DNA from 4 places in the Bacillus sp. JK74 genome. Region 4 is predicted to be linked to each of the others. Evidence: riboswitches for the same ligand, from Rfam matches in the RefSeq annotation. Region 4 holds a riboswitch; each other region holds the start of a gene.

Region 1 (6,498 bases), on a different contig from region 4:
TTTCTTCTCGGCACCCTGCTGATGGCAAAATTGATCGTTTGCCTGACCTCTGTTAAAGGCGCCACGGGTCCCGGCTCACTGCCGGCGTGGTGCCAGTCGTACGCCATAATGAACATATAATCGACGACGGCTCCGATTCCGCCGTAATCATATCCCCTCAGCCACGGCACTGCATCACTTGTTTTCGCCGGAACCGATATCGTTAACGCGAGCTGATGCTCTGAAAGCCGGGTTTTTAACTGCCGGAGAAATCCTGTGAAGAGATCCCTGTCAGCTTCTCTGACCCGTTCAAAATCGATATTTACACCGCCGTATCCCTTTCTTACGGTTAAGGAGACGATATTGTTGACGAGATTCGTTCTTGCCGCCGGATTTTGCAGCACTTGATGGGCTAATTCCGGACTGAATCCCCCTTCTGTCAGATTCGTAATGACGGCAAGCGGGCGCACTCTGTTCTGCCATGTGGTTTCTATTGCGGTTCTGTCGTTTAAATCGTTCATGATATCTCCGTTCGGGCCGAAATGATATTCAAACAAAGAAATCGCCGAAGAATACGGCGCAAAATCATTAATGAGCTCTCTATCCGCTTCAGGCGTCCGAATGACATAAAATTGCAGGGTTCCCGCAAGATAGTTAGAGATATCAGGGATCTTCACTTTCATACCCGTCCGCAGCCGGTTCGGCGGAATATCCGGGTTTGCCTGCATCAGCTGCATCTGCGGCACATAAGCCTTACCTGCGATAACGGCATACGTATCATTCGGCTGAACCGTATATTCATTAATGGGGATTAAAAGCGCCTGTCCCGGCACGATATTCGTTTCCTCAAGCCCGTTGACGCTTCTGATGCTGTCAACAGGATATCCGTACTTTCTGCTGATGGAAAATAACGAGTCGCCAGACTGCACTGTATGAACAAACATAGATGTCCTCCGTTTCCTTTTGATCAAAAGGGGTCTTCTTATCTTTATGAATGATCCTCCGGTCCGATTCCAAACTCTGTTCGGAGAAAGGCTGTTTACAAATCAGACATGATCAACTATGATGATGTCATCATAAAAAACTGTATAGGAAACGCACTAGGGGTGCTGTTATCGGCTGAGATAAAACATGCGGCAGGCGTGTTTTGATCCCTTATAACCCGATCTGGATAATACCAGCGTGGGGAAGTGCAGATTGACCGGAGCGCAGGGTTTTTCCCCATGCGTTTTCGTTCTGCTGCTGCATATTCCCTCGGATATGCAGTTTTTTATTTTTCATTAAAAAACGGGGGAGGACACCGCAATATGAAACTTACGATCAATCGTCTTTCGTAAAATCAACTCTTTCATACAAACAACTATCCGATAAGAAAGCAGGAGATCACAATGAAAAATTGGAAAATGAGAGAAATTGTCGTCATGTCCGTCATCAGTGTTGTATTTGCTGTCATTTATTTAGTATCAACTCATGCAAGCAATATAGCGGCAGGATTTTTCGGCAGGATGAGTTATGAACCGATTTACGGTATCTGGTTTATCGTCTCGGTGATTGCCGCGTACATTATTCAAAAACCGGGAGCGGCTCTCGTTTCTGAAATCATCGCCGCGTTTGTGGAGTGCTTACTCGGAAATCCGTCAGGACCGATGGTGATTCTGATCGGGATCGCACAGGGAATCGGTGCGGAAGCGGTCTTTTTAGCGACACGCTGGGGGGTGTATACCCTGCCCGTGCTTCTTTTATCCGGTATGGGGTCTTCTGTGACAAGCTTCATTTATGACTTGTTCGTTTCCGGATACTCTGTTTTGAATCCGGGTTTATTAGCCGTCATGCTTCTCATCCGGCTGGTCTCAGGTGCGCTTCTTGCCGGCCTTCTCGGCAAAGCAATCAGTGATGCGCTGGCTTACACAGGAGTGCTGAACGGCATGGCGCTCGGAAAACAATTCAAGAAGAAAAAGAAACAGGTGAACCAAGATGCAGGCATCTGAACCCCTTCTATCCGCCGGCCGTCTTACCTTTTCTTATGATCAGGATGAAAAGCCGATTTTTCAAAACGTGTCCTTTCAGCTCCGCAAAGGAGAGCGGGCTTTATTGCTCGGGCCGAGCGGATGCGGCAAAAGCTCGCTCGCTCTCTGTTTAAACGGTCTGTACCCGGAAGCATGCGATGGGGTTCAATCGGGAACCGTTTCTTTATACGGAACACCTCTTTCACATCTGACAGAACCCGCCGCCAGATCCATCGGCGTCGTGTTTCAAGATCCGGACCAGCAGTTTTGCATGCTATCGGTTGAAGATGAAATCGCCTTCGGCCTGGAAAATTTGCAATATACAAAAGAAGATATGGACGCAATCATCGATGACGTTTTAGAAAAATTAGAGATCACTCATCTGAAAACGCGAACGATCGCTTCTCTGTCAGGCGGTTCAAAACAAAAAGTGGCGCTTGCCTGTATCATTGCGATGGAACCGAAACTCATTATTTTGGACGAACCGACGGCACAGCTTGATCCATATTCGGCACGTGAATTAGTGCGGCTGATCAAAGATCTTCAAGCAAAAAAAGGCTTCGGCCTTCTCGTTATCGAACATCAGCTTGATCACTGGGCGCCGTGGATGGATAGGACAATTGTCCTTGACGAAACGGGTCAGAAGGTGATGGACGGAGAGACGGACGTTATCTTTGAAACAAAGATTGAAGAGCTGATGCAGCTCGGCATTGCGATTCCGCGTGTAATCTCATTGCAGGAGCACGTCAGCATTCCTTTTACCTTGTGTAAAGAAAATTTGTTTCACGAACCTGTACCATCTCTGCCCCAACCCAGGCCCGTTGCGCTTTCAGCAGAAGACGCGCTGAACGTTCACGGGCTGTCATTCTCAAGAGGAGCTGACGTCATTTTTCAGGATGTGAGCTTTTCCGTAAAAAAAGGGTCAATCACCGCGATTGCCGGCCCTAACGGAACAGGAAAATCCACGCTCCTTTCTGCCGCGGCCAAGCTCATCCGTCCGCTGGGCGGAGACATCAAAATAGGCGGCAGACCGATTGATTCCTATTCTGAAAAAGAGCTGCGGCGACAGATCGGATATGTTTTCCAAAATCCTGAACACCAGTTTGTCACAGATTCCGTCATTCAAGAGCTGATGTTCGGTTTTGAAAGCAACAGAGCCGCAAAGGAGAAAGCTCTTCAGCTGTTAACCCGATTCGGCTTGAGACGCCATGCCTCACAGCATCCGTTTTCTTTAAGCCAAGGACAAAAACGCCGGCTCAGCGTCGCGACGATGCTTATGCACAATGTGAACGTTTTGATGCTTGATGAACCGACTTTCGGACAGGATGCCAAAACGGCGCGGGAGTGTATGCAAATGCTCCGTGAGATTCAAAAGGAAGGAACGGCTGTTTTGATGGTGACACACGATATGGAACTCGTCTCGGATTATGCCGACACGATCCTTGTGCTCTGCGGCACGAAACTGGTATTCCGGGGAACTCCCGACGCTTTGTTTTCTGATAACATCGGGATCGCCGAGCAGGCACATTTGGCTTTGCCGCTGCGGTATGAATGGATGAAACACGACAGGAGGCGGAGAAATGAACTTGCGGCTGGAGGCTGTTAACCCGTCAATAAAGGCGGCGGCTGTATTGTTATGCGTCATTATGCTGTCGTTTATTTATAATCCGTACACCCCTGCTTTGTTTTATATCATCATTGCGGGAGGCGTCCTCTCAGCGGGGCGTGTGCCGCTGAAAAAATGGCTGCTGTTCACGATTCCGTTTGTCATTCTGGCCTTCGGTTCTTTATGGACAGCCGCCGTATTCGGAAACGTCCCGACAACCGGAAGCAATCTGCTGTTTAAGCTCGGGCCGATTGCCGTCAACAGTGATAATGCGGCGCTCGGGATTTCTATCGCGTTTCGTATTTTATGTTTTTCTGCTTTGTCGATGATGTTTCTTTTTACAACCGATCCGATTCTGTTCATGCTCAGTCTGATTCAGCAGTGTAAGCTGCCGCCCAAGCTTGCATACGGCGTTATCGCGGGATTCCGGTTTCTCCCTCTTCTGAAAGATGAAATCCTGATCATCCGGCAGGCGCACAGAATCAGGGGTGCGGCGTCTGATTCCGGGCTGAAAGAAAAGCTCTCCGCCTTCAGGCGCTTCACCATTCCGCTATTGGCAGGCGCAATCAGAAAGGCGGAACGCACGGCGATCGCGATGGAATCTAAAGGCTTTACGGGGAGCCGAAACCGCACGTTTTACAGAACTGTTACTGTGCGCCGCGCCGACTGGTGCTTTTTCCTGCTCGTGCTTCTGTTATTCGGCGCAAGCTGGCTCATTTCATTGTTGTTTGTATAAAAACAGGCCGCCGGAGTGATTCGGCAGCCTGTTTTGTTATGTATGTTATTGATGATAATTGAGAGCCTGAGCGAGATTGGACTTGACCGTAATATCTGAGAAATTAATGCCGAGCTGTACGGCGGTTTGAGCGATTTCCGGCCTGATTCCGGATAAAGTGGACGTGACGCCGATCAATTTCAGCGCCTCAATTAATTTAAAAATCTGATGCGCCACCATCGTATCGACAACCACTACACCCGACAGGTCAATTAACAGATGTTCAATCAGCCGTTTTGCACATGTGCTCAGCGTATTCTCAAGAATGAATTTGGCGCGCTCCGTGTCAATATCGCCGACAAGCGGCAGCAGCGCCGTCCGTTTGCTCAGCGTGATAACCGGCGAGCTTAACTCCAAAATCATTTCTCTTTGCGCATTCAGCTGCATTTTTGAGTTATGCTCAGCATGATCGACAAACGTGTAAATCGTAAAATCAAATACTTGTGCAATTAAATTCTCCCATTTCTTCCTTTCTCCCTGAGCAAACGAAGATTCATGTTTATCGGCAAACGCATCATAATAACTGATGTATAGTCTCCGGTTTCTCATGAATTCACGGACCACATACTGGACGGGAGTATCCAGATGCTTCTGGTCTTTCGCAAGCTCAATCACCCACCGCTCGAACTCTTCTAAAAATTCTTTTTCCGGCATGATATACATTTTATTAATATGCCGGTAAAATTCTTTATCCTGCTCCGTCAGTTCTTCTGTGATGACGGGATTTGTCAAAGAATAAATCGAATTAGGATCCGAATCTTCCATCGTTTCGATCCACTCTTTCGCAATTTGATCCACTTGTTCTGAAAAATAGCTGTATAATGCTTCACTTATCTTCATATCTCTTCTCCTTTCCCATTTCCAATTATAGCGTCAGCGGGTCATGAATGAAAATGAAAGCTGTTAAACTATCCATTTATTTGAAATTTTTTAGTACGATAGATTACGCCTTTTTTATGAAAATGCTTCAAATGACTCTTTCCGGCCGGCATGCTCTGCCATAAAATAGTAGCAACACCCTTGTATCCACTCGCAAGCATAAAAAAGGAGGGCTTTTTTATGAATGGTGAAATGCATTTGATTCCTTATGTCACGGATGAACAGATCATGGATGTGAACGAGCTTCCTGAGGGGATTAAAGTGATTAAGGCGCCAGAGTTGTGGGCAAAAGGGTTTAAAGGCAAGGATATTAAAATCGCGGTGCTTGACACAGGCTGCGACATCAATCATCCTGATTTGAAAGACCGGATTGTCGGCGGGAAAAACTTCACCGATGATGACGGAGGCAAAGAAGACGTGATTTCCGATTACAACGGACACGGGACACACGTTTCCGGAACGATTGCCGCCAATGATTCAAACGGCGGAATTTCGGGTGTCGCGCCGGAAGCAAGCCTTTTAATCGTTAAAGTTCTCGGCGGTCAAAACGGCAGCGGCAAATACGAATGGATCATTAACGGCATCAACTACGCCGTTGAACAAAAGGCGGACATTATTTCCATGTCACTCGGCGGGCCGAACGATGTGCCTGAATTGAAAGAAGCCGTCACAAATGCGGTAAACAGCGGTGTTCTGGTCGTTTGCGCGGCAGGAAACGAAGGCGACGGAGACGAGCGTACAGAGGAACTGTCATATCCGGCCGCTTACAACGAAGTAATCGCAGTCGGATCAGTCTCAATCGCCCGTAAATCGTCTGAATTTTCAAACGCTAATAAAGAGATTGACCTGGTGGCTCCGGGAGAAAATATTCTCTCCACCCTTCCCAACCATAAATACGGGAAGCTGACGGGCACTTCAATGGCCGCCCCGCATGTGAGCGGTGCGCTTGCCTTAATAAAAGGGCTTGAACAGGACGCGTTTCAGCGGACGCTTTCTGAGGCTGAAGTCTACGCCCAGCTCGTGCGGCGGACCCTTCCTTTGGACATCGCCAAAACATTGGCCGGGAACGGATTTCTGTATTTAGACGCACCTGAAGTGCTGATGGAAAGAGCCGAACAGGCACAGCTGCTGTCTTTCTGATATTTTTCTCGTATAATGATTGATCAGTTTGTCACATCACCAATTTTTAAATTGTGAGATTTTCTATTGACAGTGATCTGAATAAGCTGATAAGATAACCAACAAATGATGTA
Region 2 (8,684 bases), on a different contig from region 4:
CACAGAACCGCCGCCTTTGTCTGATTTTCATAGGATAAAAACGGAAAATCGTTTGTGCCGCAGCTTGGGCAATCAGCCGACTTAAGACGGGCGACGTTTATTTCTGACCGTTCATTTTTCCATAAATCAAAGGAACGGAGAACATGCTCGATAGATCCGCCCGTTAACAGCTTCAGCGCATCTGCTGCCTGAAAAACGGCCGTCTGCAATACAGCCGGGCTGATAATTCCCGCCGTATCGCATGTCATACCGCCTAAAGGCAATGTCTCAAGCAGACAGTGAAGGCACGGCGTGACACCGGGAATGACGGTAAAAGAGAGCCCGTAGCTGCCGACACAGGCGCCGTACAGAAAGGGAATTCCTTTCTGCACAGCCGCATCATTCACAATCAGTCTCGTTTCAAAGTTGTCGGCGGCATCCACGATGAGGGAGGCATCACGAATCAATCCGGGTGCATTTTCCGCAGTGACATCCATGACAAATCCCTCGACCTCTACATCACTATTTATAGATCGAAGCCGTTTTTCAGCCGCCGCGGCTTTCGGCATTTCCTGTCTGACATCGTCTTCGGTATAAAGCTGCTGGCGCTGGAGATTACTCCACTCCACATAATCTCTGTCAGCGATGGTTACCTTCCCGACCCCTGCTCTGACAAGCATCTCCGCACTTGCCGTCCCAAGCGCACCCGCGCCGATAATCACGGCATGAGATGACCGGAGCTTCTCTTGGCCGGAAGGACCGATCGGCTGAAACAGCTCCTGTCTGGAATATCTGTCCGTCATACCGGAAGACCGTCTCGCGGACTGCTTGCAGTTCCGTAATCTTTCACCGGAATTCTCCCGGCTTCATAAGAAAGACGGCCCGCTTCTACGGCAAGCTTCATCGCCCGGGCCATTTTGACCGGATCATCAGCGCCTGATACAGCGGTATTTAACAGCACGCCGTCAGCCCCGAGCTCCATCGCGTAGGCGGCGTCTTTTGAAGATCCGACGCCGGCATCGACAATGACCGGCACCTTCGCCTGTTCAATGATAAAAGAAAGATTCAGCGGATTTAAAATTCCCTGACCGGAACCGATCGGCGAAGCGCCCGGCATAATGGCATGCACTCCGAGCTCCTCAAGACGTCTTGCGAGCACGACATCGTCTGACGTATACGGAAGCACGATAAATCCCTCTTCGAGCAGCTGTTCTGATGCTTTCAGCGTTTCAACCGGATCAGGCAAAAGTGACCGGCTGCATCCGATGACTTCTACTTTTATCATGTCACAAAGCCCTGAAGCTTTGGCAAGCCTTGCGATTCGGACCGCCTCTTCAGCCGTTGCGGCGCCGGCCGTATTCGGCAGAAGCGTGTATTTAGACAAGTCAAGCTGTTCGAGAAAGTTAGGCTGAGACTCTTCAAAGATGTTCATCCGCCGCACCGCAAAGGTTAAAATATCTGATTCCGAGACGGCCACCGCCTCTTTCTGAATCTCAAAACTCGGATATTTTCCCGTTCCTAACAGCAATCTTGACCGAAACTGTTTTCCGCCTATTGTTAACATCCTCATCCGCCTCCTACAAAATGGACAATTTCTATGACATCGCGGTCACACAAACTTGTATTTTCATAATTCTTTTTTTCAATGATTTCTTTATTTCTCTCCACAACTACGATTCTTTGATCAAGCTGGTACGATTCAAGCAAATCCTGAACCGTCCCCTCTTTTCGATTCCAATCAATTTGTTTTCCGTTCAGCTGAAGGATCATATATGAACAGCCTCCTTGCGATCGATTCGAAACGCTTCTTCCCATTCCCGTTTGACTTGTTGCCCCAAGATCATATCCCGCACCATTACAGCCGTTGCCGGCGCCAACAGGATGCCGTTCCGAAAATGGCCGGCGGCGAAGATGATGCCGCTGTCTTCAGGATGCCGCCCGATAAACGGCTTGCCGTCTTTTGTTCCCGGCCTGAGCCCCGCCCAAAACCGGTCTATTTTCATATGTTCGATGGCGGGAAGCATGGTTTTCGCTTTTGCAATGACGGCCTCAATTCCTCCGATGTCAGGCGTATCGCTCCAGTCACCCTGTTTCATCGTGGCGCCGATGACAAGCCGGCCGCTTTTTCTCGGGACGACATAACAATGATCATGGTAAAGGGTTTTGGTCAGCGGGGTATCGTCATTCCACACGGAAAGGCATTCTCCTTTCACAGGAAAAAAAGGCTGTCCCAAGCCGAGCTGGCTGAAAAACCGGCCGCTCCATACACCGCTTGCAACTGCGACTTTGTCAGCATAAACATCCCCGCCGGACGTTGTGATGCAGTATTCTCCGTTCACCCGTTTTACGGAAGTAACTTGTGTATGCTCATATATGTCAGCGCCATAGCGCCGCGCCCCTTTTGCATACGCTTTGCAAACATAGTACGGTTCGACATGGACATCGTCTTTTATAAAACTGGCGCCGAGAATGTCTTTTGAAGCGTAAGGCTCTTTTTCAAGGGCATCTTCCGCTGAAAGCCAAGTGACGGAAGGCAGATCATCCATCTTCCGTAAACGGGCGATATCTTCTTCGGTATACGCCAGTTTAAGCATTCCGCCGTTATGGCGCCTGATGTCAATGCCGCAAGCTTCCTCAAGCTCTTGCCCAGCCGCTTCATACAGCCTTTGACTGTGCATGGCAAAATCAAAAAACGCATCCCGTTTTTCACATTCCGCATGAGCGCCCAGCATTCCCGCGGCAGCGCTTGTCGTTTTTCGGCCGACTTCTCCGCCTTCAAACAAGACAACGTTCTGCTGCGTCTTCGCCAGCTCATAAGAAATGGCGCACCCGATAATTCCGCCGCCGATCACCGCCGTATCATAGTGCTTCTTCATAATCGGCCTCCCTTACCGCGCGTGCATACCGTTTTGCCGCCTCCTCGGGATTTTCAGCTGAGAAAATGCCTGACATGACGGCAATTCCGTCCGGCTTCGCCTGCTTTGTGTGTCCGATCGTCTGCAGTGTCATTCCGCCGATTGCGATAACGGGGATGGAAAGCGTGCGTTTGATCTCTGAAAGCAGGCTGATGCCTCTTGCTTCAAGTCCTTGTTTACATTCGGTTGCAAATATATGGCCGAACACCACATAATCCGCATCTTCCTTTTCAGCTTGGATGGCTTCTTCCAGCGAATGAACCGAACGTCCGATATGAAGATGGGGAAATCTGCTTCGCACCTGCTTTACGGAAAAGCTGCGGGACGGAAGCTGAACACGGTGTATGTTGGCAAAAAGCGCGATATCCGCCCTGTCATTGATGATCAATTTGTCCTTATCCGCACCGCCCTTTTTCAAAAGGGACAAAAGCTGCATGATCTCTCCCGCTGTTTTATCCCGCTCACGGATATGGATAAAGCTCACTTCGCGCTGAATCGATAGAATATCCTCGGCCAGCTCGGCAACGGGTTTGCGATTATCAGTTACCGCGTGCAGCTCCAAAGGATTCCACCTCTTTTCCGTCCTTCTCGGACCAGCCTTCTTTTTGATAAGCCATTCCCCAAAATTGATATTCATAATAGCTTGAAATCACAAAATTCTCTTTCATTTTCGCGCGGATTTCCTCTGTGCTGTTTTCAGCAATCTCGTCAAAACGGCTGATCTGTTCTTCGACCTGCTGTCTGAACCAGTCTCCGCCGTATGTACCGATCCATTTTTCATAAATCGGATGCTCCGGTTCGCACTCTTTTAAGTGTTCGCCGACTTCATAATAAAGCCAATAACAGGGCAGAAGCGCAGCTAATATTTCTCCAAAATTGCCGCTCATCACCGACCTGTACATATGAGACGTATAAGAATAAGCGGTCGGTGCCGGTTTAAATGCCGCACGCTCTTCTTCCGTAATTCCTAAAAGCTCCGTAAACTCGCGGTGCAGCGCCATTTCCGCTTCATATGTCCCTTGAGCGTGGCCCGCCATCCTGCCCGTCGTAAACAAGTCTTCGGCATATGCGGCGCCGAACGCCTGAACTTTTGCAAAATGCGTCAAATAGTAGGAATCTTGCAGCACGTAATAGCTGAAACGGTCTATCGGCAGGCTTCCGTCACCGATTCCCGTTACAAACGGATGAACAAAACTTCCGTCCCACCATTCGGCAGCCGCCTGTCTGCATTCTTCAGAAAATGTCATCATGTCTTCCCCCCTGATAAAATAAAAAAACCACTTTCCCGCATCGGAAAAGTGGTTTGGAATTTAAATGGATAAAAGGAACCCCAAAAAAATACCGCTCCACTTCCCTACGCAGGTCTGAACCTGTTCAAGTTATGAGGGTCTAAAAGTCTCACTTTTATCTCAGCCCTTATGAAGGACACCCCTAGTGGTCATACGATTAATGATTTATTTGTTATGCCTTCTATATTATCACGAATTGCAATTTGGTCAAGCTTCAAGGATTTTTCTCAGTTCCGACACGTAGTTGCGCGAGCCCGTGACGATGAGACGGTCTCCTGTTTTCAGCCGCGTGTCTCCGTGCGGAACGATGCTGTCCACACCTCTGAAAATCCGGACGAAAATCACATCGCCCATCAGCGGAAATTCCCGCAGAATGATGCCGTTATACGCCGGGTTTTCCAGATTGATCTGATATAACGAAGACTCCTCATTCGTCAGGAGGCTCATCACGCCCGGCGCCTCAATTAACGCGCGCAGCAGCGTTTTTGTAGACAGAAGGATAGAAAAAATACTGATGCCCTCTTCTTTCAGTTTTGTTTCATGCTCAACCGAGCCGACGCTTGCGATGATACGCTCAGTCCCTTTCTCTTTCGCTAGTAAGGCGATTTCAGCGTTCACATCTTCATTTCCCGTCGCCACGACAAGAATATCCGTTTTAAAAATACCGTGCGACTCAAGCGTGCCGGGCTCGTAATCAGAAATCGTGTCAACCGAAAATACGGATTCCGCAAGCGTTTCCCCGGCATTTTCCTGATACACATGGACGACCCGTACTTCATATTCCTCCTCTGGCAATTCCAGCGTAACCGGGAGCGTCATTTGGTTGGCACCGATAAATGTGATGCGCTTTTTTTCCTGCGGCGCGCTTTGCCGTTTGAATAATTTCTTAAAGCCGATCGGCGTGATGATGCTGGCAATAACCGCAACTAAAGTCAGCGCGCCGGACATATTGGCGCTGATAATGTGGAGCCTTTCTCCGATCGTAGCCGCCGCGATAACAAGCGACAGCGTGGACGTCAGCAAAAAGCCCGAAGCAAACACGGTTCTTTTGTCGTACCATTTCTTTAAATAAAACACAGGGAACATTTTGCTGATAAACAGCGCAAGCAGAAGCAGCGGAATCATCGTTAATGTTTTCGGATCTTGGAAAAGCGTCCAAATGTCCAATTTCACCCCGACCATGACGAAAAAGATCGGAATTAAAAACCCGTAGCCGAAGGAATCCAGCTGTTCCACCATTTCTTTATTCGGAGACAGAAGCGATACCAGAACGCCTGCCAAAAACGCGCCGAGAATATTTTCCGCCCCGAGAGATTCCGATAAAGCGACAAGCACGATAATCAGTGTGAAAATGGCTCTCGTGCCGATCTGCACGGTGCCTTTAGACATCGACTGCACAAATGAACGGTGTTTAAAGATCCTGCCGAAGAAATACAGCACGACCCCCGCGGCAAAGAGAATCAACAGAAGCCACATATTTCCGCTGTCTTCTCCGTAAAGAGAAGAGAAGAAAGCGAGCAGAATCATCGTAGCCAAGTCCGCGATAACGGCGACAAGCAGGATGATCTGGCCGATATTGGAGTTCATGATCCGTTCTTCCTTTAAAGTCGGGACCACCACACCGAGTGATATCGTCGAAATAATAAGCGTCATTAAAAATGCGTTTTGTATAAAACCGGCTAATACAAAGGCATAGGACAGCAGCAATGATAAAATAAAGATGCCGAAAAAGATAATCAGTGCGGCAGAAAACGTGTTGGGCGCTTCCTTGCCGTTCGGAAGGAGTTGTTTTTTCTTCCCTTTCTCAAATGAAGAAAAATCAATTTCCAAGCCGCTTAAAAACATTAAAAAGATAAAGCCGAGAACAGACAGCGTCTCCAGCCACGTGTCTCCCTGAACGACAAGATTCAGGCCGCTTTTTCCGATAATAAGCCCCATGATGATCTCCGCGACGACGACGGGGATGCTGAGCTTAAACCGATGTAAAAGGAGCGGCGTCAAAAAAGCGACGATCAAAACGACGACTAAAGATGCGACTGATGTGTGTTCCATTTGTAAATACCTCCTTAAAACAAGGGTTATAAAAGCCCGCTTTAAGCGGGCGAAACCTTACTTTTTTTTAAAAACATAACGCATATTCTAACAAGGCTGAACGCGAAAAAAAAGTGATAAGGCTTTATTTCTTTAATTCTTTTTTAATTTGTGCAAAAACAGCGTAATTAGGTATAGGAATTAGCCCCATAATAAATAAAAAACCGTTAATAAGGAGGCTGACACGAATGGCTTACGACATCATCAGCGATATACACGGATGTTATGACGAAATGATCGCCTTAATGCAAAAGCTCGGATATGAAGTGAAAGACGGAACGCCCGTCCATTCTGAAGGCAGAACGCTTGTCTTTGCGGGGGATTTAACGGACAGAGGCCCAAAATCCGTAGAAGTGATGCGTTTTGTGGCAAAAGCATATGAAAAAGGAGCCGTCCGTTATGTCCCGGGAAATCATTGCAACAAACTGTATCGTTACTTAAAAGGAAACCCCGTAAAAGTGATGCACGGACTGGAAACGACGGCAGCCGAACTGAAAGAGCTGTCTCCCGCCGACAGAACGGAAGTCTCCAGACAATTTATCCGATTATATGAGTCAGCGCCGCTTTATGATATTTTACATAATGGCGATCTCGTTGTCGCTCACGCCGGCATAAAAGCTGACGATATCGGTAAATACTCGCGTAAGGTAAAAGAATTTGTTCTGTACGGCGATATTACGGGTGAAACGCATCCCGACGGCAGACCCGTCAGAAGAGACTGGGCTGCCGACTATGAAGGTAAAGCGTGGGTTGTGTACGGCCATACCCCGGTAAAACGCCCCCGGATCGTCAACCATACGATCAACATTGATACAGGCTGCGTCTTCGGCAATCAGCTGACAGGCTTTCGTTTTCCGGAGCATGAAACCGTCTCTGTGGAAAGCTCAATGCCCTATGATGCTTCACGATTTCGCGAGGATCACGGCAGGCAGGCATGAAAAAAGCCCGAAACCGATAAACGGTTCGGGCTTTACAAGTGTTCAATTAATGTTTTCATATCGTCAGGCACCGGGGCGTGAAAAACGAGCGTTTCTCCGGTCATGGGGTGTACGAATGAAAGCCGCTCACTGTGAAGAGCCTGCCGGGCAATTCCCTCATTTTTTCCGCCGTACAGTGTATCACCGACTAACGGATGGCCGAGGTAGCTCATGTGCACCCGGATTTGATGCGTCCGCCCCGTTTCCAGCCGCAGGGCTGCAAGCGTAAACGCATGTCCCGCTTTTTCCGTTTGAAAATGCGTCACCGCTCGTTGTCCATCCGGCGTTACCATCCGCTCAATAATACTGTCGTGTTTTCTTCCGATGGGCGCGTCCACCGTTCCTTCCTTCTGCAGCATGATCCCGTGTACGACAGCGAGATACCGCCTGCTGACAAGCCCCTTTTTCTGCGCTGCCGACAAAAGAGAATGGGAAAGCCGATGTTTGGCGATGAGCATCGCCCCCGATGTATCCCTGTCAAGGCGGGTGACAAGATGAACCGTTGATGGCACGCCGCTTTTTCGGTAGTGGCTGATCACTCCGTTAGCGATGCTTTCCGACGGGTGTTCTCTTGATGGAATTGAGGAGACATACGGCTGTTTATTGACCACAAGCACATGGTCATCTTCATAAAGAATATCAAGCGGAACCGGCTCAGGCAAAAGCGTTTCACTCACATGCTCCTTCGGAAATTCAATCTTAAGCACGTCTCCCTCCGCTAACACGGTGCGGACGGTTACATGCTCTCCGTTCACAAGCAGGTCTCCCCCGCCGAATTTAATGTCAGCGAGAAGCCGCTTTGAAATGCCGAGCTGCGCCGTATATTCTTTTACCGTCATGCCGGCTTCCCGGGCAGTCATGTTCTTTTGGATAAAAAAGTTGTCCAATCCGTTTCCTCTTTCTATTCGCCTTTTCCGATAAAGGAATCCTGCACCCTTTTCCAAAACGGAAAAGGGCGGAATCTTGCAAATCTGACTTTTTCATTTGCCACACGGCATAGAATGGACTTGACATCCTTATGCAGCAAGGTTAAATGATCAATTGTGACTTGAAAGTCGACGTCGTTTCTCGGTTTGATGACACAGTTATGATGATCGGGAAGCAAAAGCGGCGAGCCGACAGTCCTGAACACTCTGTTGTTGATGGATGCCATTTCCGCAAGCTGAATCGCCCTGATGGAAGGGTGGATGATCGCGCCGCCTAACGCCTTATTATAAGCCGTGCTTCCGGAAGGCGTGGACAGACATAAACCGTCTCCCCTGAACGTTTCAAACAGCTGGCCTTTAATTTCCACGTCAGCGACGAGACTGCCTTCTATGCTTTTGATCGTACATTCGTTCAAAGCCAGATACCGCTCCTCACGCTCTTCATCATGATAAGTGACAATCACCTCAAGAAGGGGATACTCCACGGTATGATACGGCGTTTTGGCA
Region 3 (8,684 bases), on a different contig from region 4:
AGAAACCGCCTGCGAGCCCTTTACGCCCAATAATTCCGGACAACGCTTGCCACCTACGTATTACCGCGGCTGCTGGCACGTAGTTAGCCGTGGCTTTCTGGTTAGGTACCGTCAAGGTGCCGCCCTATTTGAACGGCACTTGTTCTTCCCTAACAACAGAGCTTTACAATCCGAAAACCTTCATCACTCACGCGGCGTTGCTCCGTCAGACTTTCGTCCATTGCGGAAGATTCCCTACTGCTGCCTCCCGTAGGAGTCTGGGCCGTGTCTCAGTCCCAGTGTGGCCGATCACCCTCTCAGGTCGGCTACGCATCGTCGCCTTGGTGAGCCGTTACCTCACCAACTAGCTAATGCGCCGCGGGTCCATCTGTAAGTGGTAGCCGAAGCCACCTTTTATATCTGAACCATGCGGTTCAAACAACCATCCGGTATTAGCCCCGGTTTCCCGGAGTTATCCCAGTCTTACAGGCAGGTTACCCACGTGTTACTCACCCGTCCGCCGCTAACATCAGGGAGCAAGCTCCCATCTGTCCGCTCGACTTGCATGTATTAGGCACGCCGCCAGCGTTCGTCCTGAGCCAGGATCAAACTCTCCGATAAAGTAGTTTGACTGACTACGCACATCGCTGTGCGATTTATTTAAAACTTTGAATTAACAGGTACGTTTTGTCTTGTTTAGTTTTCAAAGATCATTACCGCTTGTTGAAGCAGCTTTATTATCTTACCACTCAGCTTCTTTTATGTCAACAACTTTTTTTAAGTTGTTTCCGAAGCATTTCGTTGTTGTCTGCTGTTCATCAGCGACGTTTAATAATATAACACCCTTTTGAAAATATGACAATAGTTTTTTTAAAAAATCATTAATTATTTTCTTTCATACCTTATTTCAGTTTCTCTTCTATAGAAAGATAAGCTGTCTTGTGGTTTGGCCTATTTTCTTGTATAGTAAGATTGAACTAAATACTTGATGACCACAAGGGGAGCATTAAAGCTGAGAGTGAACGTTTTGTTCTGACCCTTTGAACCTGTTAGTTAACGCTGGCGTAGGGATGTGGCAAAGCCAAATGATTTGCAGTTTATGTAAGCAGCGCGCGGACCTTTTCCCATCCTTCCCCGCGCTGCTTTTTTGTTTATCCTTGATACGGTTGTCTGACCAGGGGGAAAACTATGAATCATTCAACACAGCTTGTGCGCTTAATTGAAATTGCGATTATGACCGGGGCGGCTGTCATTCTTGACATTGTCTCAGGTATGTTTCTCCGGATGCCCCAAGGCGGTTCGGTCTCTATTATGATGATTCCGATTTTTTTGATTTCATTCCGCTGGGGAGTGAAGGCCGGGCTTACGACAGGCTTTTTAACAGGGATTGTCCAGATCGCCATCGGCAATTTGTTTTTGCAGCACCCGGTGCAGCTATTTCTCGATTACATCGCGGCATTTGCAGTTCTCGGTTTCAGCGGCTTGTTTGCTTCCGGTGTACGAGCATCGGCATTGAATAAAAAAAGAGGCGCTTTAACGATGTATGTTATAGGCGGTGTTTTCATCGGCAGTGCACTGCGCTATGCGGCGCATGTGGTCTCCGGAGCTGTCTTTTTCGGAAGCTATGCTCCGAAGGGTACGCCGGTCTGGATTTATTCATCCGTCTATAACGCGACTTACATGATTCCTTCTTTTATCCTTTCAGCCATTGTCCTTATCTTATTATTCATGACTGCGCCGCGGCTTCTTGAAGCTAAGCGGACGAACTGAAACAGCAGGCGGTTTACGCCTGCTGTTTTTTTATTCCGGGCTGTGCCGTTCGTTAGAATCACTCAGTTCTTTTGTAAGTTCATTTATGCTTTGTTTTATGTTTCCTTTGCCTGAAAAATTCTCAATCAGCTCTTTTACATTGATTCCGGAAGATGCTTTTAAGCTTTCCTGGAGACCGGCCATTAAATTGGTTGCGTAGCCTGTGACTTTATTGGCTCCGCCGTTTTCACCGCTTCCTCCCGTATCCACGACGGTAATTTTATCAATGTTTGAAAGAGGCGCTGAGACTTGTTTTGCGTATTCAGGCAGCATTTTCACAATCATATCAAGGATTGCAGCCTGCCCGTATTTTTCGAATGCGTCGGCGATTTTTTCTTTAGCTTCCGCTTCTGCGAGACCTTTCAGGCGGATGACTTCCGCTTCGGTTTCTCCTCTCGCCTTTTCAGCCTCCGCTTTAGCAAGACCGTCAATTCTCACGCGTTCCGCTTCCGCCTTGGCCATCGCTTCGATGCTGTACTGCTCGGCATCCGCTTCGGCGAGCTGCTTCGCTTTTGCGGTTTCAAGATCATATGCCTGGTCGGCATTGGCTTTTGCTGTATCCTGCTCTCTTCTGTATTCCGCCATTTTCAGCTGATTGATTTTTTCCGCTTCAGCTATTTCCGTCGCCCGCTCCAGCTCTGATTTTTTTGCGTCTTTATCAGCGGCCGCGCGTTTAATCCTCGTCTCTTTATCCGCTTCTGCCGTGGCAATGTCCGCATCCCGCTTGACTTGGGCGATTCTCGGCTTACCTAATGATTCAAGATAGCCGTTTTTATCCCGGACGTCTTTAATCGTAAAAGAAACGATCATCAGCCCCATTTTAGCAAGATCCTGAGACGCGACCCGCTGGACTTCCTGAGAAAACTTTTCCCTGTTTTTATAAATCTCTTCAACGGTCATGGAGCCGAGGATGGAGCGCAGATGGCCTTCCAGCACCTCCCGCGCCTCCTGCTCACGGTCGTCCTTGGATTTCCCCAAAAATTGTTCAGCCGCTGTGGCGATTTCACCGATGGAGCCTCCGATTTTAATAATGGCGGTTCCGTCGGCCATTACCGGCACGCCTTGCTCTGTATAGACTTCAGGTGTAGAGACATCAAGTTTGCTTGACAGTAAACTGAGAGGTTCTGCCTGCTGGAATACGGGGAGCACGAACGTTCCCCCGCCCCGGACGATTTTCAGACGATTTCCGCCTTCATCAATGTGGACGTTCTTATTTCCCAAATAACTTCCGGTCACGATAAGGGCTTCATCCGGCCCCGCTGTCCGGTACTTCGTAATAAATACAGCAATAAGTGCGATAAGTAAAAAGAATACGATTCCGATAACAATGATAATCGGCATAGTCATAACAGTTCCCCCTTAGATATCAGATTGGTTCATGCGGCGTCACAAAAAGCACTCCGTCTTTCACGTCAATCACTAATACGGCCGTTCCGTACTTGATCTGTTCTTGATCAAAGCTGACGGCTGATTTAGAAATGGCGCCCCCTATTCCCTCTATGATCACTTCCCCATAGCCGTCTTTCGGGACGGAAGTAATGACCCTGCCGACTCTGCCCTTTAAATCTGTCTCCCGATATGCGAGCGATTCTTCCGCTGATGAAAGCGGGACAAGGACGAAGAAGTGAAGCAGGCTGACCAAAAGAACCGAAAGAACAAATGAAAGTAACGCAATGACAGGACTTGATAGCGGAGCGGCGATTTCGCCGATATAACCTGAGGCTGAAAAGATTGTTAAAAAAGACAGAATCAATGCAGGGTTTAAAAATGAAACAGGAATGGCTTCCGAGAGGCCGTGAAACACATCTTGAAAAAACAGAATCAAAAGCGTGAGACTTCCCGAAATAATCAATGTGTAAAGATAGACCGTTTCAAGCGACAGATGAAATATGTCCACATTCTATCCTCCTTTCGGCTTGGTGTCGGAGTGTTACTTTATATACGGATGTAAAGGTAAATGGTTTCAATTTTCTGATAAGTAAGGCTGATTACATGATTATCCAATCCGGATATGATATGTTTACTCTAAAGGAGGAGATAGGATGAGCATTTTTAATGAAGCCAGACAGCAGACCTGGGAAGTACTGAAAGGACTCTCTGATGAGGAATTCAACCGAAAGCCCGCGGCTGATGAGTGGAGCGTGCGGGAAGTCCTTGACCATTTAAAGAAAATTGACGAAACAGCGCAGGCCCTTTTATCAAAGCAGGCAAAAGACGCACCGTTTAAAAAAATCGAAGACAAACCGATGGAGTTTATAGAGGACAGATCAAATAAACGGCCGGCGCCGTCACACCTCGAACCTGAGCAAAACCGAATCTCAGTCATTGAAGCAAAACAAGAATTAGATACGGCAAGACAGCAGCTGACCGCAGTTATTTCATCATTAAACGAGGAAGATTTTGAACGTGTGCTTCCGCATCCCGTTTTTCAAGAACTGACGATCCGCCAGTGGATTGATTTTATCGGCCATCATGAAAAGCGTCACATCGATCAAATAGAAGAAATCAAGAAAAAAATCGAGAAGGTCTGAGTCAGACCTTCTCGATTTTTTTCTTGACGCGTTTCGGTTCATAAGAATGGATGGTGACCGCATCGCCCGTGCATATATCACCCGGGCGTTCAACAATACAGACAATTCCTCTTCTGCCCATCGCGTGCCTCACAAACGCCGCGGCGAGTTTTGGCTGACCCGGATAAAAGGATTGAATGACTTCTCCCGGCTGAATGCACGGATCATTTTCTCCCTCGCACAACAGAGACGCGCCGCTTGGAAATATCAATCTGCTTCCTTCTTTAAGCGGCGTCAGCGCAGAAAAACCGCTGATTGCAATGTTAGCGCCGAGCCATTCGGGAAAGATATGAGAAATCCCCATCTTCTCCGCAATGTCATCACATTCCTCCATGGACACGATTGAAATTTGTCTCCGGTTAAAAATTTCCGTTCCTCTTTCATACATCGGCTCACGCGCGCCGGCCTTTTTTGTCAGTCCGAAATGCAGGTCACCGGGAAACCCGCCGTATTCCGCGCGAAGCTTGTCCATCTTTTTGGTAACAAATTGTTCGGTATCCGCTATATATACGCCTTCCGTCTTTGCTGTTATGCGTTTCCACATCAGCCACCACCGCCTTTTTCTTGACATTATCCTTAAAAAACCCCGCTCTGTAAAGGAGCGGGGTTCATTTATTATACCGTTTTCGGCGTTAAGTCAAAGCAGCGTTTGTAAATCCAGTTGTATGCTTTCTCATTCAAATCTCTTGGATTTCCGAATGTTTGCGGATCTTTCATGGCTTCTTTTGATAAACGTTCAATCATGTCCGGAGACACACCTTGTTCTTCTAAACTCGGCACCTCTAAATCTTTTACAAGATCATACATCCAGTTGACGGACGCTTTGGCCGCTTCTTCGGTTGTCATGTTGCTTGTATCGATTCCGAATGCTTTGGCGATGCGGGCGAATTTTTCCGGATAGCCTTTCCAGTTGTATTCCATTACCGGTCCCATCATAGCTGCGACGCATTGTCCGTGAGCGACAGGGATGATGCCGCCGAGCGTCTGGCTCATCGCATGCGCCGCGCCTGCTGATTCACTGCCGTATGAAAGGCCGGCAAGCATCGCCGCCTGCGCCATGCCGTATCTTGCTTCCAAATCCTCTCCGTCCGCAAACGCGCGCTTAATATAATGCGCCGCATATTCAATGGCCATTAAAGCGACGGCATCAGTGATCGGCTGCGCGAATTTCATCGTATAGCACTCGATGGCGTGCGCAAGTGCATCAATACCTGTCATGGCCGTCACATGCGGAGGCATGGACGTGTGCAGCTCAGGGTCAATGACCGTTAAATGCGCGGCGATAAGCGGTCCGCCCGTATTGAATTTAAATTCTCTTTCCTCATCTGTAATGACCGCCCATTGTGTGACCTCTGAACCTGTTCCCGCAGTCGTGGGGATCGTTGTCAGCGGAGGAATACGGTTTTCCAGCGGCTTTTTCCCTTCCGCGGCTTCATAATCAAGCACGCTTCCTTCGTGTGTCGCTTCTACCCCGATCGCTTTCGCCGTATCCATGGAGCTTCCGCCGCCGACAGCCACAAGACCGTTGCAGTTTTCTTTTTTATACAGTTCTGATCCTTCGTTCACAAGACGTACAGGCGGGTTCGGCTCCACTTTGTTAAACAGGACGACTTCGATGCCCGCTTCCTGCAAAGATTCAATGACCGGGTTTGCCACTCCCGCGTTATAAATTCCCGGGTCTGTTACGAGCAGCGCTTTTGTGACGCCAAGCGCTCTGACTTCACTTCCCGCGTGCTGAATCGCGCCGATTCCGTGTTTAATGACTGTCGGGATTTCGAATGTATGGAATTTATGCATGCTTTCTACTTTCATATTTAATGTCATATTTATCTCCTCCTAATTATGCTTGAAACCAGTTCACAGCCGCAGGTTTCGTGTTGCGGTAAATATGTTTGATTTCCGTGTATTCTTCCAGGCCGATTTTACCGAGCTCACGGCCGAAGCCCGATTGTTTGTACCCGCCCCATGGCGCTTGCGCGAAATACGGGTGGAAATCATTGATCCATACCGTTCCCATCCGCAGTTTGGCGGCTACGCGTTCGCATTTTTCAATATCCTTTGACCATACCGCTCCGGCCAGCCCGTAAATGGTATCGTTGGCAAGTCTGATCACTTCTTCTTCAGAAGAAAATGACTCGACTGTTAAAACGGGGCCGAAGATCTCCTCTTGGACTATCCGCATATCAGACTTGCAGTTTGAGAAAATAGTAGGTTCATAGAAAAAACCGTTTTGAAGGGCGGGATCATCAGGACGTTTGCCGCCTGTTTCCAGTTTTGCCCCTTCTTCGATACCGATTTCTACGTATTTTTCGACTTTGGCCCGATGCTCGGCGGAAATCAGCGGACCGCTTTCCGTATCTTCATGAAAACCGTTTCCTAATTTGATGCGTTTCGTGCGCTTGATCAGCTCGGCTAAAAATTCATCATGAATGGCTTCGTCCACCAAAAGACGTGACCCTGCTGAACAAACTTGACCGGCATGGAAGAACACGGCGTTCAGCGCTTGATCTGCAGCTGTTTCGAGATCTGCATCTTGAAATACGATATTCGGATTTTTGCCGCCAAGCTCCAGGGCAATCTTTTTCACGTTGCCGCTTGCCGCCTGCATGATTTTTTTGCCTGTTTCAATTCCGCCCGTAAAAGAGACCAAATCGACGTCGAGGTTTCTCGCCAGCTCGTCGCCGACAGAGGCGCCCGGCCCCAGCACGAGATTGGCGGCCCCTTTCGGAATACCGGCTTCTTCTATTAATTGAAAGACTTTAATGGTTGTCAGCGGAGTAATCTCGCTCGGCTTTAAAACGATCGTGTTTCCGGCCGCAAGAGCGGGAGCGATTTTCCAGCTCGCCTGAAGGAGCGGATAGTTCCACGGCGTAATTTGTCCGCATACGCCAATCGGCTCTCTGACGATTTTACTTACTGAATCGGGAATCGGAGATGAAATGACTTCGCCTCCGTCTTTATCCGCCAAACCGGCATAATATTGAAATACATTTGCGATATCATCCATATCGGCTTTACTTTCTTCAATCGTTTTTCCTGTATCAAGCGATTCCAGCTCAGCTAATTCGTTCAGATCGCGTCTGATTAATTCCGCAATTTTCAGAACAAATTGTCCGCGCTCGAGCCCGGAAAGCACCGGCCACTCCCCTTCATCAAATGCTTTTCTGGCTGCGGCGATGGCTTTCACCGCATCATCCCGGTCTCCTTCGCATACCGTTGCAATTTCTTCTTGATTAAATGGATTAATGATACGGCGGGTCTGTTTTTTTTCTGCACTGATCCATTCGCCGCCGATATAAAGCGTTTTGCTCATAAGAGTCCTCCTTACCGAGAAGTAAGTTTGTTAAATAAAAATTTAATGTTTTTAACAATGTTAATTTAACACATGTTTTTTTGCCTGTCAAAACCCGGTCAGTCCGTTTAGATTTTGACATTTTGTCATGATTCGTTAAGATTAAGAACATAAAGAAATGACTTAACAAATTTAAACTTCAAGAGGAAAAGAGGGACAGTATGGATGAGAATCCAGAATTCGCAGCTATAGAACAAGCCAGGGAGCTTGTCATTGATTCCATTGCAGAGACGATGGATCTTTACGGAATCACACGGAGTGTCGGGATTTTATACGGAACAATGTATATGAGGGATGAAATGACGCTTGACGAAATGCGTGAGGAACTGCAGATGAGCAAACCGAGTATGAGCACGGGCGTTAAAAAGCTGCAGGATTTAAATGTGGTCAAAAAAACCTTTCACCGCGGCACACGGAAGCATACATTTGTAGCGGAAAAGGATTTCTTTACGTTTTTCACGAATTTCTTTCCGCCGAAATGGGACCGTGAAGTTCAGGTGAATTTGTCAGCCATCGTACAGGCTCAGGCGGATTTGCAGTCCGTTTTGCTGGCCGAGGAAGGCAGCGCGGAATTACAGGAAGAAGCGCGGCAGTTATATGATCAGCTTGAAAGCTCGAAAGCTTATTATCATTGGCTGAAGCGGCTCGCCGACTCGGTTCAGAGCGGGGAGATTTTTAAATTTATTCCGATAGAAACGGACGAAAAAAACGCCTGATTTTGATTCAGGCGTTTTTTTGTCGTGATTTGATTATTTTTGAGAAAATATAGGAACATAAACCCATTTACTTCCATTAAAATTGATGGTAAATTTTTATAGGTATGGTCGTTCTTTTTTAAGAACAATCAGCAAATTTTTTTTAGGGGGATTTATGAAAATGAAACAGAAATTTTTCTCAACTGTCATGGCAAGTTTATTCGGCCTGGTTTTGCTTCTTTCTCTGCCGACAGCGTCATTCGCCGCTGAGTCAGGCTC
Region 4 (8,684 bases):
ACACGATAGTAATCGGAGCCGGTCAGGCAGGAATCTCAGTAGGATATTATCTAAAGAAGTCGGAACAAAAGTTTATCATTTTGGATAAAAGTCATGAAGTGGGGGAAAGCTGGAAAAACCGGTATGACTCATTGGTTTTATTTACTTCTCGAATGTACAGCTCTTTGCCGGGAATGCATCTTGAAGGAGACAAGCATGGACTCCCTTCAAAAAATGAAATTGCTGCTTATCTGAAAAAATATGTTGAAAGATTTGAAATCCCGATCCAATTACGGACAGAAGTAATAAGTGTCCAAAAATTAAACAACTATTTCTTAATAAAAACAAACCGGGAAGAATATCAAACGAAGAATCTTGTGATGGCCGCAGGTCCTTTTCATACCCCTAACATCCCATCAATATCAAAGGATGTAGCCGGTCATATTCATCAATTACATTCTTCACAATATAAACATTCAAAACAACTGGCGCCTGGGAATGTACTAGTAGTCGGCGGCGGGAATAGCGGGGCTCAGATAGCTGTTGAATTATCCAAAGAAAGAGTTACATATTTGGCTTGCAGTAATAAACCGGTTTATTTCCCTTTATGGATTGGAAAAAGAAGCATTTTTTGGTGGTTTGATAAATTAGGAGTTTTACATGCAAGTCATACATCAATATTAGGCAAGTTCATTCAAAAGAAAGGCGACCCCATATTTGGGTATGAATTAAAACATGCAATAAGACAGAAGAAGATCATCTTAAAACAAAGAGTCATAGCCGGAAAGCAGAATGAAATCATTTTTAAAGACTCATCTTCAATAGAAGTAAACAATGTTATTTGGGCAACTGGTTTTAAGAATCCGCTTTGGTGGATGAAAATAGAAGGTGTTTTGGATAAGGAAGGCCGAATTATACATCACCGGGGTGTTTCAGCTGCGGAGGGATTGTACTTTATTGGTTTGCCTTGGCAGCATAGGCGAGGTTCAGCGCTGCTTCAAGGTGTAGGAAATGATGCTGAATACATTGTAAAACAAATGAACGGTGGATAGACTGAGGAGAGCAGTAACTTACGGGTTTACTGCTCTTTTTTGTGTTGAATACGTCCAGTTATGTGACTGTGGCTGTTTTAATCGGCTTGTGGAACAGAAAACACAATATCTCTTGGTTGTCGGACTGGTGAGTGCATACCCCGGGCAGGTTCAAGTTTCTCGGCTGCAACAGTATTACCCAAGAGTTACAGGCCTTTGGTATTTTTTATGCAAACGGGTTTTGTGGCCAAAACGATTCTGCTAACTTCAGTCTTTTAGGCTGAACAAGGGAATTCCTTAGTGTGGCACACTCTCATTACAAAACGCATAGGATAATATCACAAAAATTTAAAATTGCGGGGATGAAAAATGTATTATATACCTTTTTCGCATCAATGTTATTATTGTGTGAATGTGCCGATGTATAGCGATGGAAGATCTGTTTATTGGACTGTTCCAAATAACTATGATCCTTCATACGAAGATAGAAACCTTCTCTTGAAAGATTATGGACCAAAACCATTTGTCGTGAATATCAATAAAGCCGCAAAACAAAACAATACGTTCCGTACGGCCCTATGGACAGGAAAGCATTTTCAAATTACTTTGATGAGTCTTGGCATTGGAGAAGATATCGGTTTGGAGATCCATCCTAACGTAGATCAATTCTTACGGATTGAGCAAGGCCGAGGGCTAGTTAAAATGGGCAAGAGTAAAGATCATTTAAGTTTCCGAAGAAATGTCTATGATGATTATGCCATTGTTGTCCCTGCCGGCACGTGGCACAATGTGATTAATACGGGTAATACGCCGTTAAAACTATATTCAATTTACGCTCCTCCCAACCATCCGTTTGGTACAGTTCATGTGACAAAGGCCGATGCAGCGGCTGCGGAAGATTAGTATAGGATTCCAGAGGACTTTGCTGCTGCAAAGACTATAAAAAAATCGTATTGGGACAGCATGATCAAATATAGCGATTGAATGGCTGAAACACAAAATATTAACGTTTCAGCTTGTCATAGTGCAGTTGATGCGATGCTTTATTCCACAACTACTCAACAGCAAATGTGGTTTTTTGTCTGACCATTTTAATTGATTGGCAGTCAGTGAAAATGAATTTGTAATAAATTTATCCTTGCTCCTCCTATAAGCGGCTTTAACAGCCAGGTTTCTGTTTCTCTTCAAACCATTTGCTGATACGGCTTCACGGAAGAAAATGACACGCTTTATTATGATTCATTCATCAATTGACTTCATATTATTTCATTTGATAACATAAAATGGTTATTGTCATTAAAAAAGGATACCCGTTTTTATAAGAAGGAGTCATAACGTTGCTGAAAAGGTTTTTTCTTGTTTTTCTTACGCTGATGATGTCTATATTTGCTGTATTCGCGGCTGCTGAAGAGTCTCCCGGCGATCATGTCATTTCTTTTGACGAGCCTATGATTTTATTGATCTCACTCGGAATCATTTTATGTTTGTTCATTCCGCCATTCGTCATGTCCTTTTTTAGCAGCTTGGTTGTAAGAATCATATCCGGCGTCTATCAATGTTTTATCGTTCTCACGTTTGCGGGCCTCATTCCGATTGGATTTCTGATTCCCCATGGCTTTTTGACAATTCTTGCTGCCGTTCTGGGGACTTTGGTCAGTTCAGCGAGTGTTGCCGTGACCTTATTCGTTGGCAGGAAAAAAGAGGCCGGAAGGTTTTAAAACTAGTGGGTAAGCTGCAAGGAAGGGAAATCCCAGAGATATCCGCAGCGCTTTTTGCCGGTCATTGTTTGACTATTTATATGGAATAGCATAGAATTAAAGTAAATATTTATAAAAAGTCACTAGGGGAGCTTTAATAGCTGAGAAGAGACAATACGTCCTGACCCTTTGAACCTGATTTGGTTAATACCAGCGTAGGGAAGTGAAAAATTAGAGAGATTCTTTATCTTATCTATATTTAAGCCACTTTCCATAGAGGAAAGTGGCTTTATTTATTTTGAAAGGGTGATATGAAGTGGCGACGAAAAAAGTTTTTCTGGCAGGGCCTTTTAAAAGTTTAGTAGATGAGAAAACTGGATTGATGAGTACGTATGAGAGGGGAAAGCTGGAATCATTAATTTCCTTTTTTGAGAATGAAGGATGGCTGGTTCATAATGCTCACAAGCGGGAAGGGTGGGGGAAAGATTTCATGACACCCCTTCAATGCACTAAAATTGATTTTGATGAAATAAGCACTTGCGACCTTTTTGCAGCATTCCCCGGATCACCCGCTTCTCCCGGAACACATATAGAAATTGGATGGGCTTCTGCCTTGAAAAAAAAGATCGTGCTATTTCTAGAAAAGGACAAGGATTATGCTTTCTTAATTCAAGGGTTAAATGCAGTGGCGGATGTTGAGTACATCAGCTATAAAGATACAGATGATTTATTAGAGAACATTAAAAATATCTTTGCAGCATATAAGGCGGAATCTCAATGAGAAAGAGAACTTTTCATGAAGCATATATGGAAACGCTGTATGACATCTATCACAACCCTGAATTTTTCAATTCACCGCGCGGACAAAAAAGCAGAGAACAATTGAACTACCATCTGACTCTGGAAAATCCAATAGAACGTGTCACTTATTTATCCTCAAGAAAAACCAATATCGTGTTTAATTTTGCTGAAGTGTTATGGTATTTATCGGGGAGTAACGACTTAGATTTTATCAGTTATTACAATAAAAAAATGCCTTCATATTCAATGAATAAAAAAACATTAACAGGCACTGCGTATGGGCCTAAAATATTTGAATTCGGAAATGCAAAACTAAATCAATGGAATAGAATAAAAAATCTTTTGACACAAGAAGATATTGATTCAAAAAGGGCATTTATTCAAATATTCGATGCTTCGGAACTCTTCGTTTCAGAAAATATAGATGTTTCCTGCACAATCGGTTTGCAGTTTTTTGTGAGGGAAGGCGAATTATACATGTCTTCTGTCATGCGTGCAAATGATGCTTTTCGCGGGATGATCAGTGATCTTTTCTCATTTACCTTCATGCAGGAATTAATGGCCAGAGAACTGCGTTTAGAAGTCGGAGAATATTTTCATAATGCGGGATCAATCCATATTTATGATTCAGATCATGAATGGGCGAAAACGGTGCTTGAAGAAGCTGAAAATCACCATGATATTCCGGAATTTGAATTTCCGAAAATGCCTGAGGGAAATAACTGGCCGTCCATTGAAACAGTCTTAAAGTATGAAGAATTACTTAGGAAAGATCAAATTTCTATGACTAAAAACGATATTGAAATGCTCGATTTACCTGATTACTGGAAACAGATTCTTTTCCTTTTCAGTATATACCAGCATATTGCATATAAACGGGATATGGGTCATTCTCTATTTCAAAGTTTACTTCCTATATATCAATTTTTCGTCAGGAATAAGTGGTCTCATTATTTCTCAATTGAGCAAAAGGAGGAAATTCAATGAAAACTTCATGGAAAGAAGACAGTGTTGCTGGTAAATTCGATGCTTATAATGACGTTTTAGAACAAACGTTAGGTTTTGAGTTTGTTTTTCGTACTTTTGATAAAGCGGAGATTAAAAAGGTGCTGGATTTCGGATGCGGTCCGGGAAAGGTAGCTTATAGGCTGGCTGACAGAATAGGCTGCAATGTGATCGCAGTCGATGAATCAAGGAAGATGTTAGATATAGCAAAGGCAAAAAGACAACATCCTCATGTGGACTATCATTTAATTGAACACGATAATCTTTCCTTCTTACCAGATCACTCGGTTGATGCTGCAATGGCCTGTTATGTTTTTATTAATACGGATAGTGACCAGCGTATCAAAGGTATCATAAATGAAATTTTTCGTGTGTTAAAACCAGGAGCTTCATTTGTCATACTCGATACGAATCCTGATTCAACCGGAATTGAATTTTCAACCTTCCGCAATGGAATACCGGGGAAAGAATATTCTTACGGAGAAGAAAGAAATGAATGGCTCCATGTTCCGGGACAAGCAGATTTAATTTTAAATGATTTTCATTGGCCGAAGTCAATGTATTATAAACTATTAACTCATGCAGGTTTTGATAATGTAACTTTATCAGAACCAACGTTAAACGATATTGACCAAGAGCATGTAAAAGCCATAGAGAAAGAGTTTCAATTTAATAATTGGAAATGTGAAAAGGAATATCCGCCTTTTGTCATTTTTAAAGCAGTGAAACCTGCCTGAAGGAGGAGTGTAAGTTGACGGATATTTATAAAGCGCTTTCGATTGCTGGGACTGATCCTTCCGGAGGGGCGGGAATTCATGCGGATTTAAAAACATTTCAGGAACAAAAGGTATATGGAATGGCTGTTATTACATCAGTTGTTGCACAAAACACACTTGGTGTGAAAAGTTTTGAGGAGATGTCTCTACAGAATATATCTCAGCAAATAGACTGTGTCATGGATGATATAAAACCGGATGCTGTCAAAACCGGTATGCTTGCAAGTATAGAAATTATTGAATTGCTGGCAGAAAAGTTAAAAGACGCAAATATTCAATCGTATGTGATGGATCCGGTTATGATTGCTAAAAGCGGACATCATCTGCTCCATAAGGACGCCATTGATCATTTGAAGAAATTATTAATACCCCAAACAACTGTTATTACACCGAACATTCCGGAAGCGGAAGTAATCATCGGCAAATCAATCGAGACTGTACAGCAGATGCGTGATGCGGCGAAAGAAATAGTGGAGGTATACGGGGCGAAAAGTGCTGTCGTAAAAGGGGGGCACCTGAACGGAGAAGCCCGTGATATTTTGTACTTTGACGAGGACTTCGAGGAATTTGTTTCTCCCCGCTTTGATACAAAGCATACTCATGGAACAGGATGTACATTTTCAGCTGTGATAACTGCAGAGCTTGCAAAGCAGCACAGCATACCGGAATCAGTGGCAACTGGAAAGGAATTCATTTCAGCAGCCATTAAACATCCCTTAGGAATCGGGAAAGGACAAGGCCCTACAAATCATTTTGCGTATCGCTCAACTATTAACCAAGAGACAACCGCTTAAGGAGTGTTACGATGATTTCCAAGAATTATGATGTATTTTTATTTGATTTAGACGGAGTGATATATATAGGAGATAAAGCTTTACCAGGAGCTGTGGCCTCTTTAAAACGACTCCGTGAAGAAAAGAAAGCCATTCGCTTTTTAACGAATGATCCTTGTGTTACAAGAGAAACGATTGTGAAACGCCTTCATAAACTGGGGATTTCAGCAAGTATTGGTGAAGTGTTTACTGCGGGGTGGGCAACAGCTGATTACCTTGTCAGTGAAGGAATAAAGAAGGCATATATATTGGGAAATGACCAACTTAAAAGTGAAATTCAAAAGGCCGGTATTGATCTTACGGAAGATCAGGCGGAGGCTGTTGTCATTGGATGGGATCAGAATATTACATTTCAGGATGTGCATAAGGCAGTAAACCTCATCCGCTGCGGAGCTTCATTTATCGCTGCAAACGGGGATAAAACATTTCCTGCCGCTAACGGACCAGCTCCCGCGACAGGCGCTATAGTCGCGGCTGTTAAAACAGCAGCTGCTAAAGAGCCGATGATAATTGGAAAACCGGCGTCTTCAATATTTGAAAAAGTACTCGAGCCTTTTGAGGATAAAGAGAGATGCGTTATGATCGGGGATACGCCTGAAACAGATATTGTCGGAGCAAACCAAATAGGCATAACTTCCGTATTAGTTTCTGATCAACATACTTTATTTCCTGCAAAACATGATTTTAGAAATCCGGATGTTGTGATCCGCGATCTGAAGGACTTGTTCGATAATGAAATAAAGGCAGAAGTACGGAAAAAACCGGATTTCCAATGGACAGAACAAGTGAAAGCCGGAGTCGCTGGAATTATAATTAAAGAATCAAGTTCCGTTTTATTAATGAAGCGTGCTGATAATGGTTTATGGGGCATTCCTTCAGGCCATGTGGAACCTGGTGAAACAGTAGAACAAGCAATTATAAGAGAAATAGAAGAGGAAACTGGATTAGTGGTGAAAGTCTCTAAAATGATAGGCGTTTATTCTGATCCGAGTTCACAAACCTTTATATACCCTGACGGCAGAGTCAGCCATTTTATTACCAATTGTTTTCAATGTGACGTCATCGGCGGCACTTTGAAAAAGTCCACAGAGGAAGCCATGGAAATCAGATATTTTAATATCCATGAATTACCTGAACATCTTTTGCCGATGCACCCGAGATGGCTGGATGATGCTTTGGAAATGAAAGAGAATGCTTTTATTCGATAAGGAACAGTACGCCAAAAATACTTTTTGGGGGTTATTTACAAGAATTAACGGTTCTCAACCCGTATCTCTCGGCCGCGTTCCAAAAACACCAAGTGTCACAGACCCTTGGTGTTTTTTAATTCCGGCAGGACCTTAATGCAAGAGCGGCAGAAAAGAAGGTATAATGGGCGGAGAAGAGGTGTCAGCCAATGAAAATAACCAGAGAGACATTAGAAAAACAGCAAATTTGGATATATGGTGTGACTCTTGTGATCGGCGGAATAGCGGGGATCGCCGGGAAAGATTCAGGACTTCGCTGGGGATGGACGATATCACCGCTTATCGCTGTTCTCATGTATGCCATGTTTGCCCAAATCCCATTCTTGAAGCTGAGGGAAGCCATGTCAAATCTTAAGTTTATGGCGGCTTTACTGATCGGTAATTTCTTAGCTGTACCTGTCGTTGTATGGGTGTTAACCGCTATTTTTCCTCAATCTCCTCCTATATTATCAGGGGTTTGTTTGGTATTGCTTACACCTTGTATTGATTACGTCATCGTCTTTACTCAGCTCGGCAAAGGAAATGAGAGATTAATACTGGCTTCCACGCCGGTTTTGTTCGCCGTTCAGATGGTATTGCTTCCGTTATACCTATGGCTGTTTATCGGGAAAGAAGTGACAGGGGCTGTTCATGCGGGACCGTTTCTGGAGGCATTCTTATTGTTAATAGCGGTGCCGCTGCTGGCGGCGGTGATGACTCAACTATGGGCTGATAAGAAGCCGGCGGGAGAAAAGGTGTTGGAATGGACGGCGTGGCTGCCTGTTCCTTTTATGGCTCTGGTCTTATTGGCGGTCGTCGCCACACAAATCGGCAAGGTCATCAATGATGCTGACATCATTATACGTGTGATTCCGATCTATCTGTTATTCCTGCTCATTATGCCGTTTGTCTCCCGTTTTATCGCATATGCGTTCCGTCTGGATACAGGTGAAGGAAGAGCATTGATCTTCAGCACGGGCACAAGGAATTCTCTCGCAGTCCTTCCGTTAGCGCTGGCTCTGCCGGATGCTTGGGCCTCATTAGCCGCTGCTGTTATCGTCACACAGACGATTGTTGAGCTGATCGGCGAATTGGTTTATATCAAAGCGGTGCCCGGATGGCTGCTCAAATAAAAAATAATCTGCGCTGAAAAAAACATACCAATAGATATTGGTATGTTTTTTATGAGAATTATAAAGTTGCAATATCAATAACGAAACGGTAGCGGACATCGCTTTGGAGAACCCGTTCGTACGCTTCGTTAACTTGATCGGCCGGTATCACTTCAATTTTAGGAGCAATGCCGTGCTCGGCGGCGAAATCAAGCATCTCCTGA

Evidence for each region. Region 4 has a riboswitch for thiamine pyrophosphate ahead of ACWJJ5_RS14085 (TIR domain-containing protein). Riboswitches for the same ligand answer to the same signal wherever they lie in the genome.
Region 1: it holds a riboswitch for thiamine pyrophosphate, as region 4 does, so the genes downstream of both, ACWJJ5_RS07680 (ECF transporter S component) here and ACWJJ5_RS14085 (TIR domain-containing protein) in region 4, are expected to answer to the same signal.
Region 2: it holds a riboswitch for thiamine pyrophosphate, as region 4 does, so the genes downstream of both, tenA (thiaminase II) here and ACWJJ5_RS14085 (TIR domain-containing protein) in region 4, are expected to answer to the same signal.
Region 3: it holds a riboswitch for thiamine pyrophosphate, as region 4 does, so the genes downstream of both, thiT (energy-coupled thiamine transporter ThiT) here and ACWJJ5_RS14085 (TIR domain-containing protein) in region 4, are expected to answer to the same signal.

Annotation. Positions count from the first base shown of each region.
Region 1 covers NZ_JBSJQB010000002.1:667,086-673,583, forward strand. Annotated here, with positions in the region: gene ACWJJ5_RS07675 (glycoside hydrolase family 18 protein) at 1-923, opposite strand, end outside; TPP riboswitch at 1,072-1,185, shown strand; gene ACWJJ5_RS07680 (ECF transporter S component) at 1,368-1,967, shown strand; gene ACWJJ5_RS07685 (ABC transporter ATP-binding protein) at 1,954-3,591, shown strand; gene ACWJJ5_RS07690 (energy-coupling factor transporter transmembrane component T family protein) at 3,566-4,327, shown strand; gene ACWJJ5_RS07695 (STAS domain-containing protein) at 4,373-5,206, opposite strand; gene ACWJJ5_RS07700 (S8 family peptidase) at 5,426-6,385, shown strand.
Region 2 covers NZ_JBSJQB010000002.1:814,231-822,914, forward strand. Annotated here, with positions in the region: gene thiF (thiazole biosynthesis adenylyltransferase ThiF) at 1-782, opposite strand, end outside; gene thiG (thiazole synthase) at 779-1,549, opposite strand; gene thiS (sulfur carrier protein ThiS) at 1,546-1,749, opposite strand; gene thiO (glycine oxidase ThiO) at 1,746-2,855, opposite strand; gene tenI (thiazole tautomerase TenI) at 2,839-3,456, opposite strand; gene tenA (thiaminase II) at 3,434-4,141, opposite strand; TPP riboswitch at 4,229-4,337, opposite strand; gene ACWJJ5_RS08585 (monovalent cation:proton antiporter family protein) at 4,391-6,235, opposite strand; gene prpE (bis(5'-nucleosyl)-tetraphosphatase PrpE) at 6,463-7,212, shown strand; gene ACWJJ5_RS08595 (RluA family pseudouridine synthase) at 7,245-8,138, opposite strand; gene ACWJJ5_RS08600 (NAD kinase) at 8,153-8,684, opposite strand, start outside.
Region 3 covers NZ_JBSJQB010000001.1:373-9,056, forward strand. Annotated here, with positions in the region: TPP riboswitch at 967-1,067, shown strand; gene thiT (energy-coupled thiamine transporter ThiT) at 1,168-1,749, shown strand; gene ACWJJ5_RS00010 (flotillin family protein) at 1,780-3,135, opposite strand; gene ACWJJ5_RS00015 (NfeD family protein) at 3,155-3,685, opposite strand; gene ACWJJ5_RS00020 (DinB family protein) at 3,831-4,319, shown strand; gene ACWJJ5_RS00025 (MOSC domain-containing protein) at 4,321-4,902, opposite strand; gene gbsB (choline dehydrogenase) at 4,974-6,182, opposite strand; gene betB (betaine-aldehyde dehydrogenase) at 6,199-7,671, opposite strand; gene cudC (choline uptake/conversion transcriptional regulator CudC) at 7,872-8,426, shown strand; gene bslA (biofilm surface layer hydrophobin BslA) at 8,587-8,684, shown strand, end outside.
Region 4 covers NZ_JBSJQB010000004.1:167,094-175,777, forward strand. Annotated here, with positions in the region: gene ACWJJ5_RS14070 (flavin-containing monooxygenase) at 1-1,031, shown strand, start outside; gene ACWJJ5_RS14075 (cupin domain-containing protein) at 1,380-1,913, shown strand; gene ACWJJ5_RS14080 (hypothetical protein) at 2,348-2,728, shown strand; TPP riboswitch at 2,843-2,946, shown strand; gene ACWJJ5_RS14085 (TIR domain-containing protein) at 3,024-3,488, shown strand; gene ACWJJ5_RS14090 (thymidylate synthase) at 3,485-4,495, shown strand; gene ACWJJ5_RS14095 (class I SAM-dependent methyltransferase) at 4,492-5,250, shown strand; gene thiD (bifunctional hydroxymethylpyrimidine kinase/phosphomethylpyrimidine kinase) at 5,265-6,083, shown strand; gene ACWJJ5_RS14105 (HAD-IIA family hydrolase) at 6,095-7,330, shown strand; gene ACWJJ5_RS14110 (arsenic resistance protein) at 7,519-8,481, shown strand; gene ACWJJ5_RS14115 (NAD(P)-dependent alcohol dehydrogenase) at 8,540-8,684, opposite strand, start outside.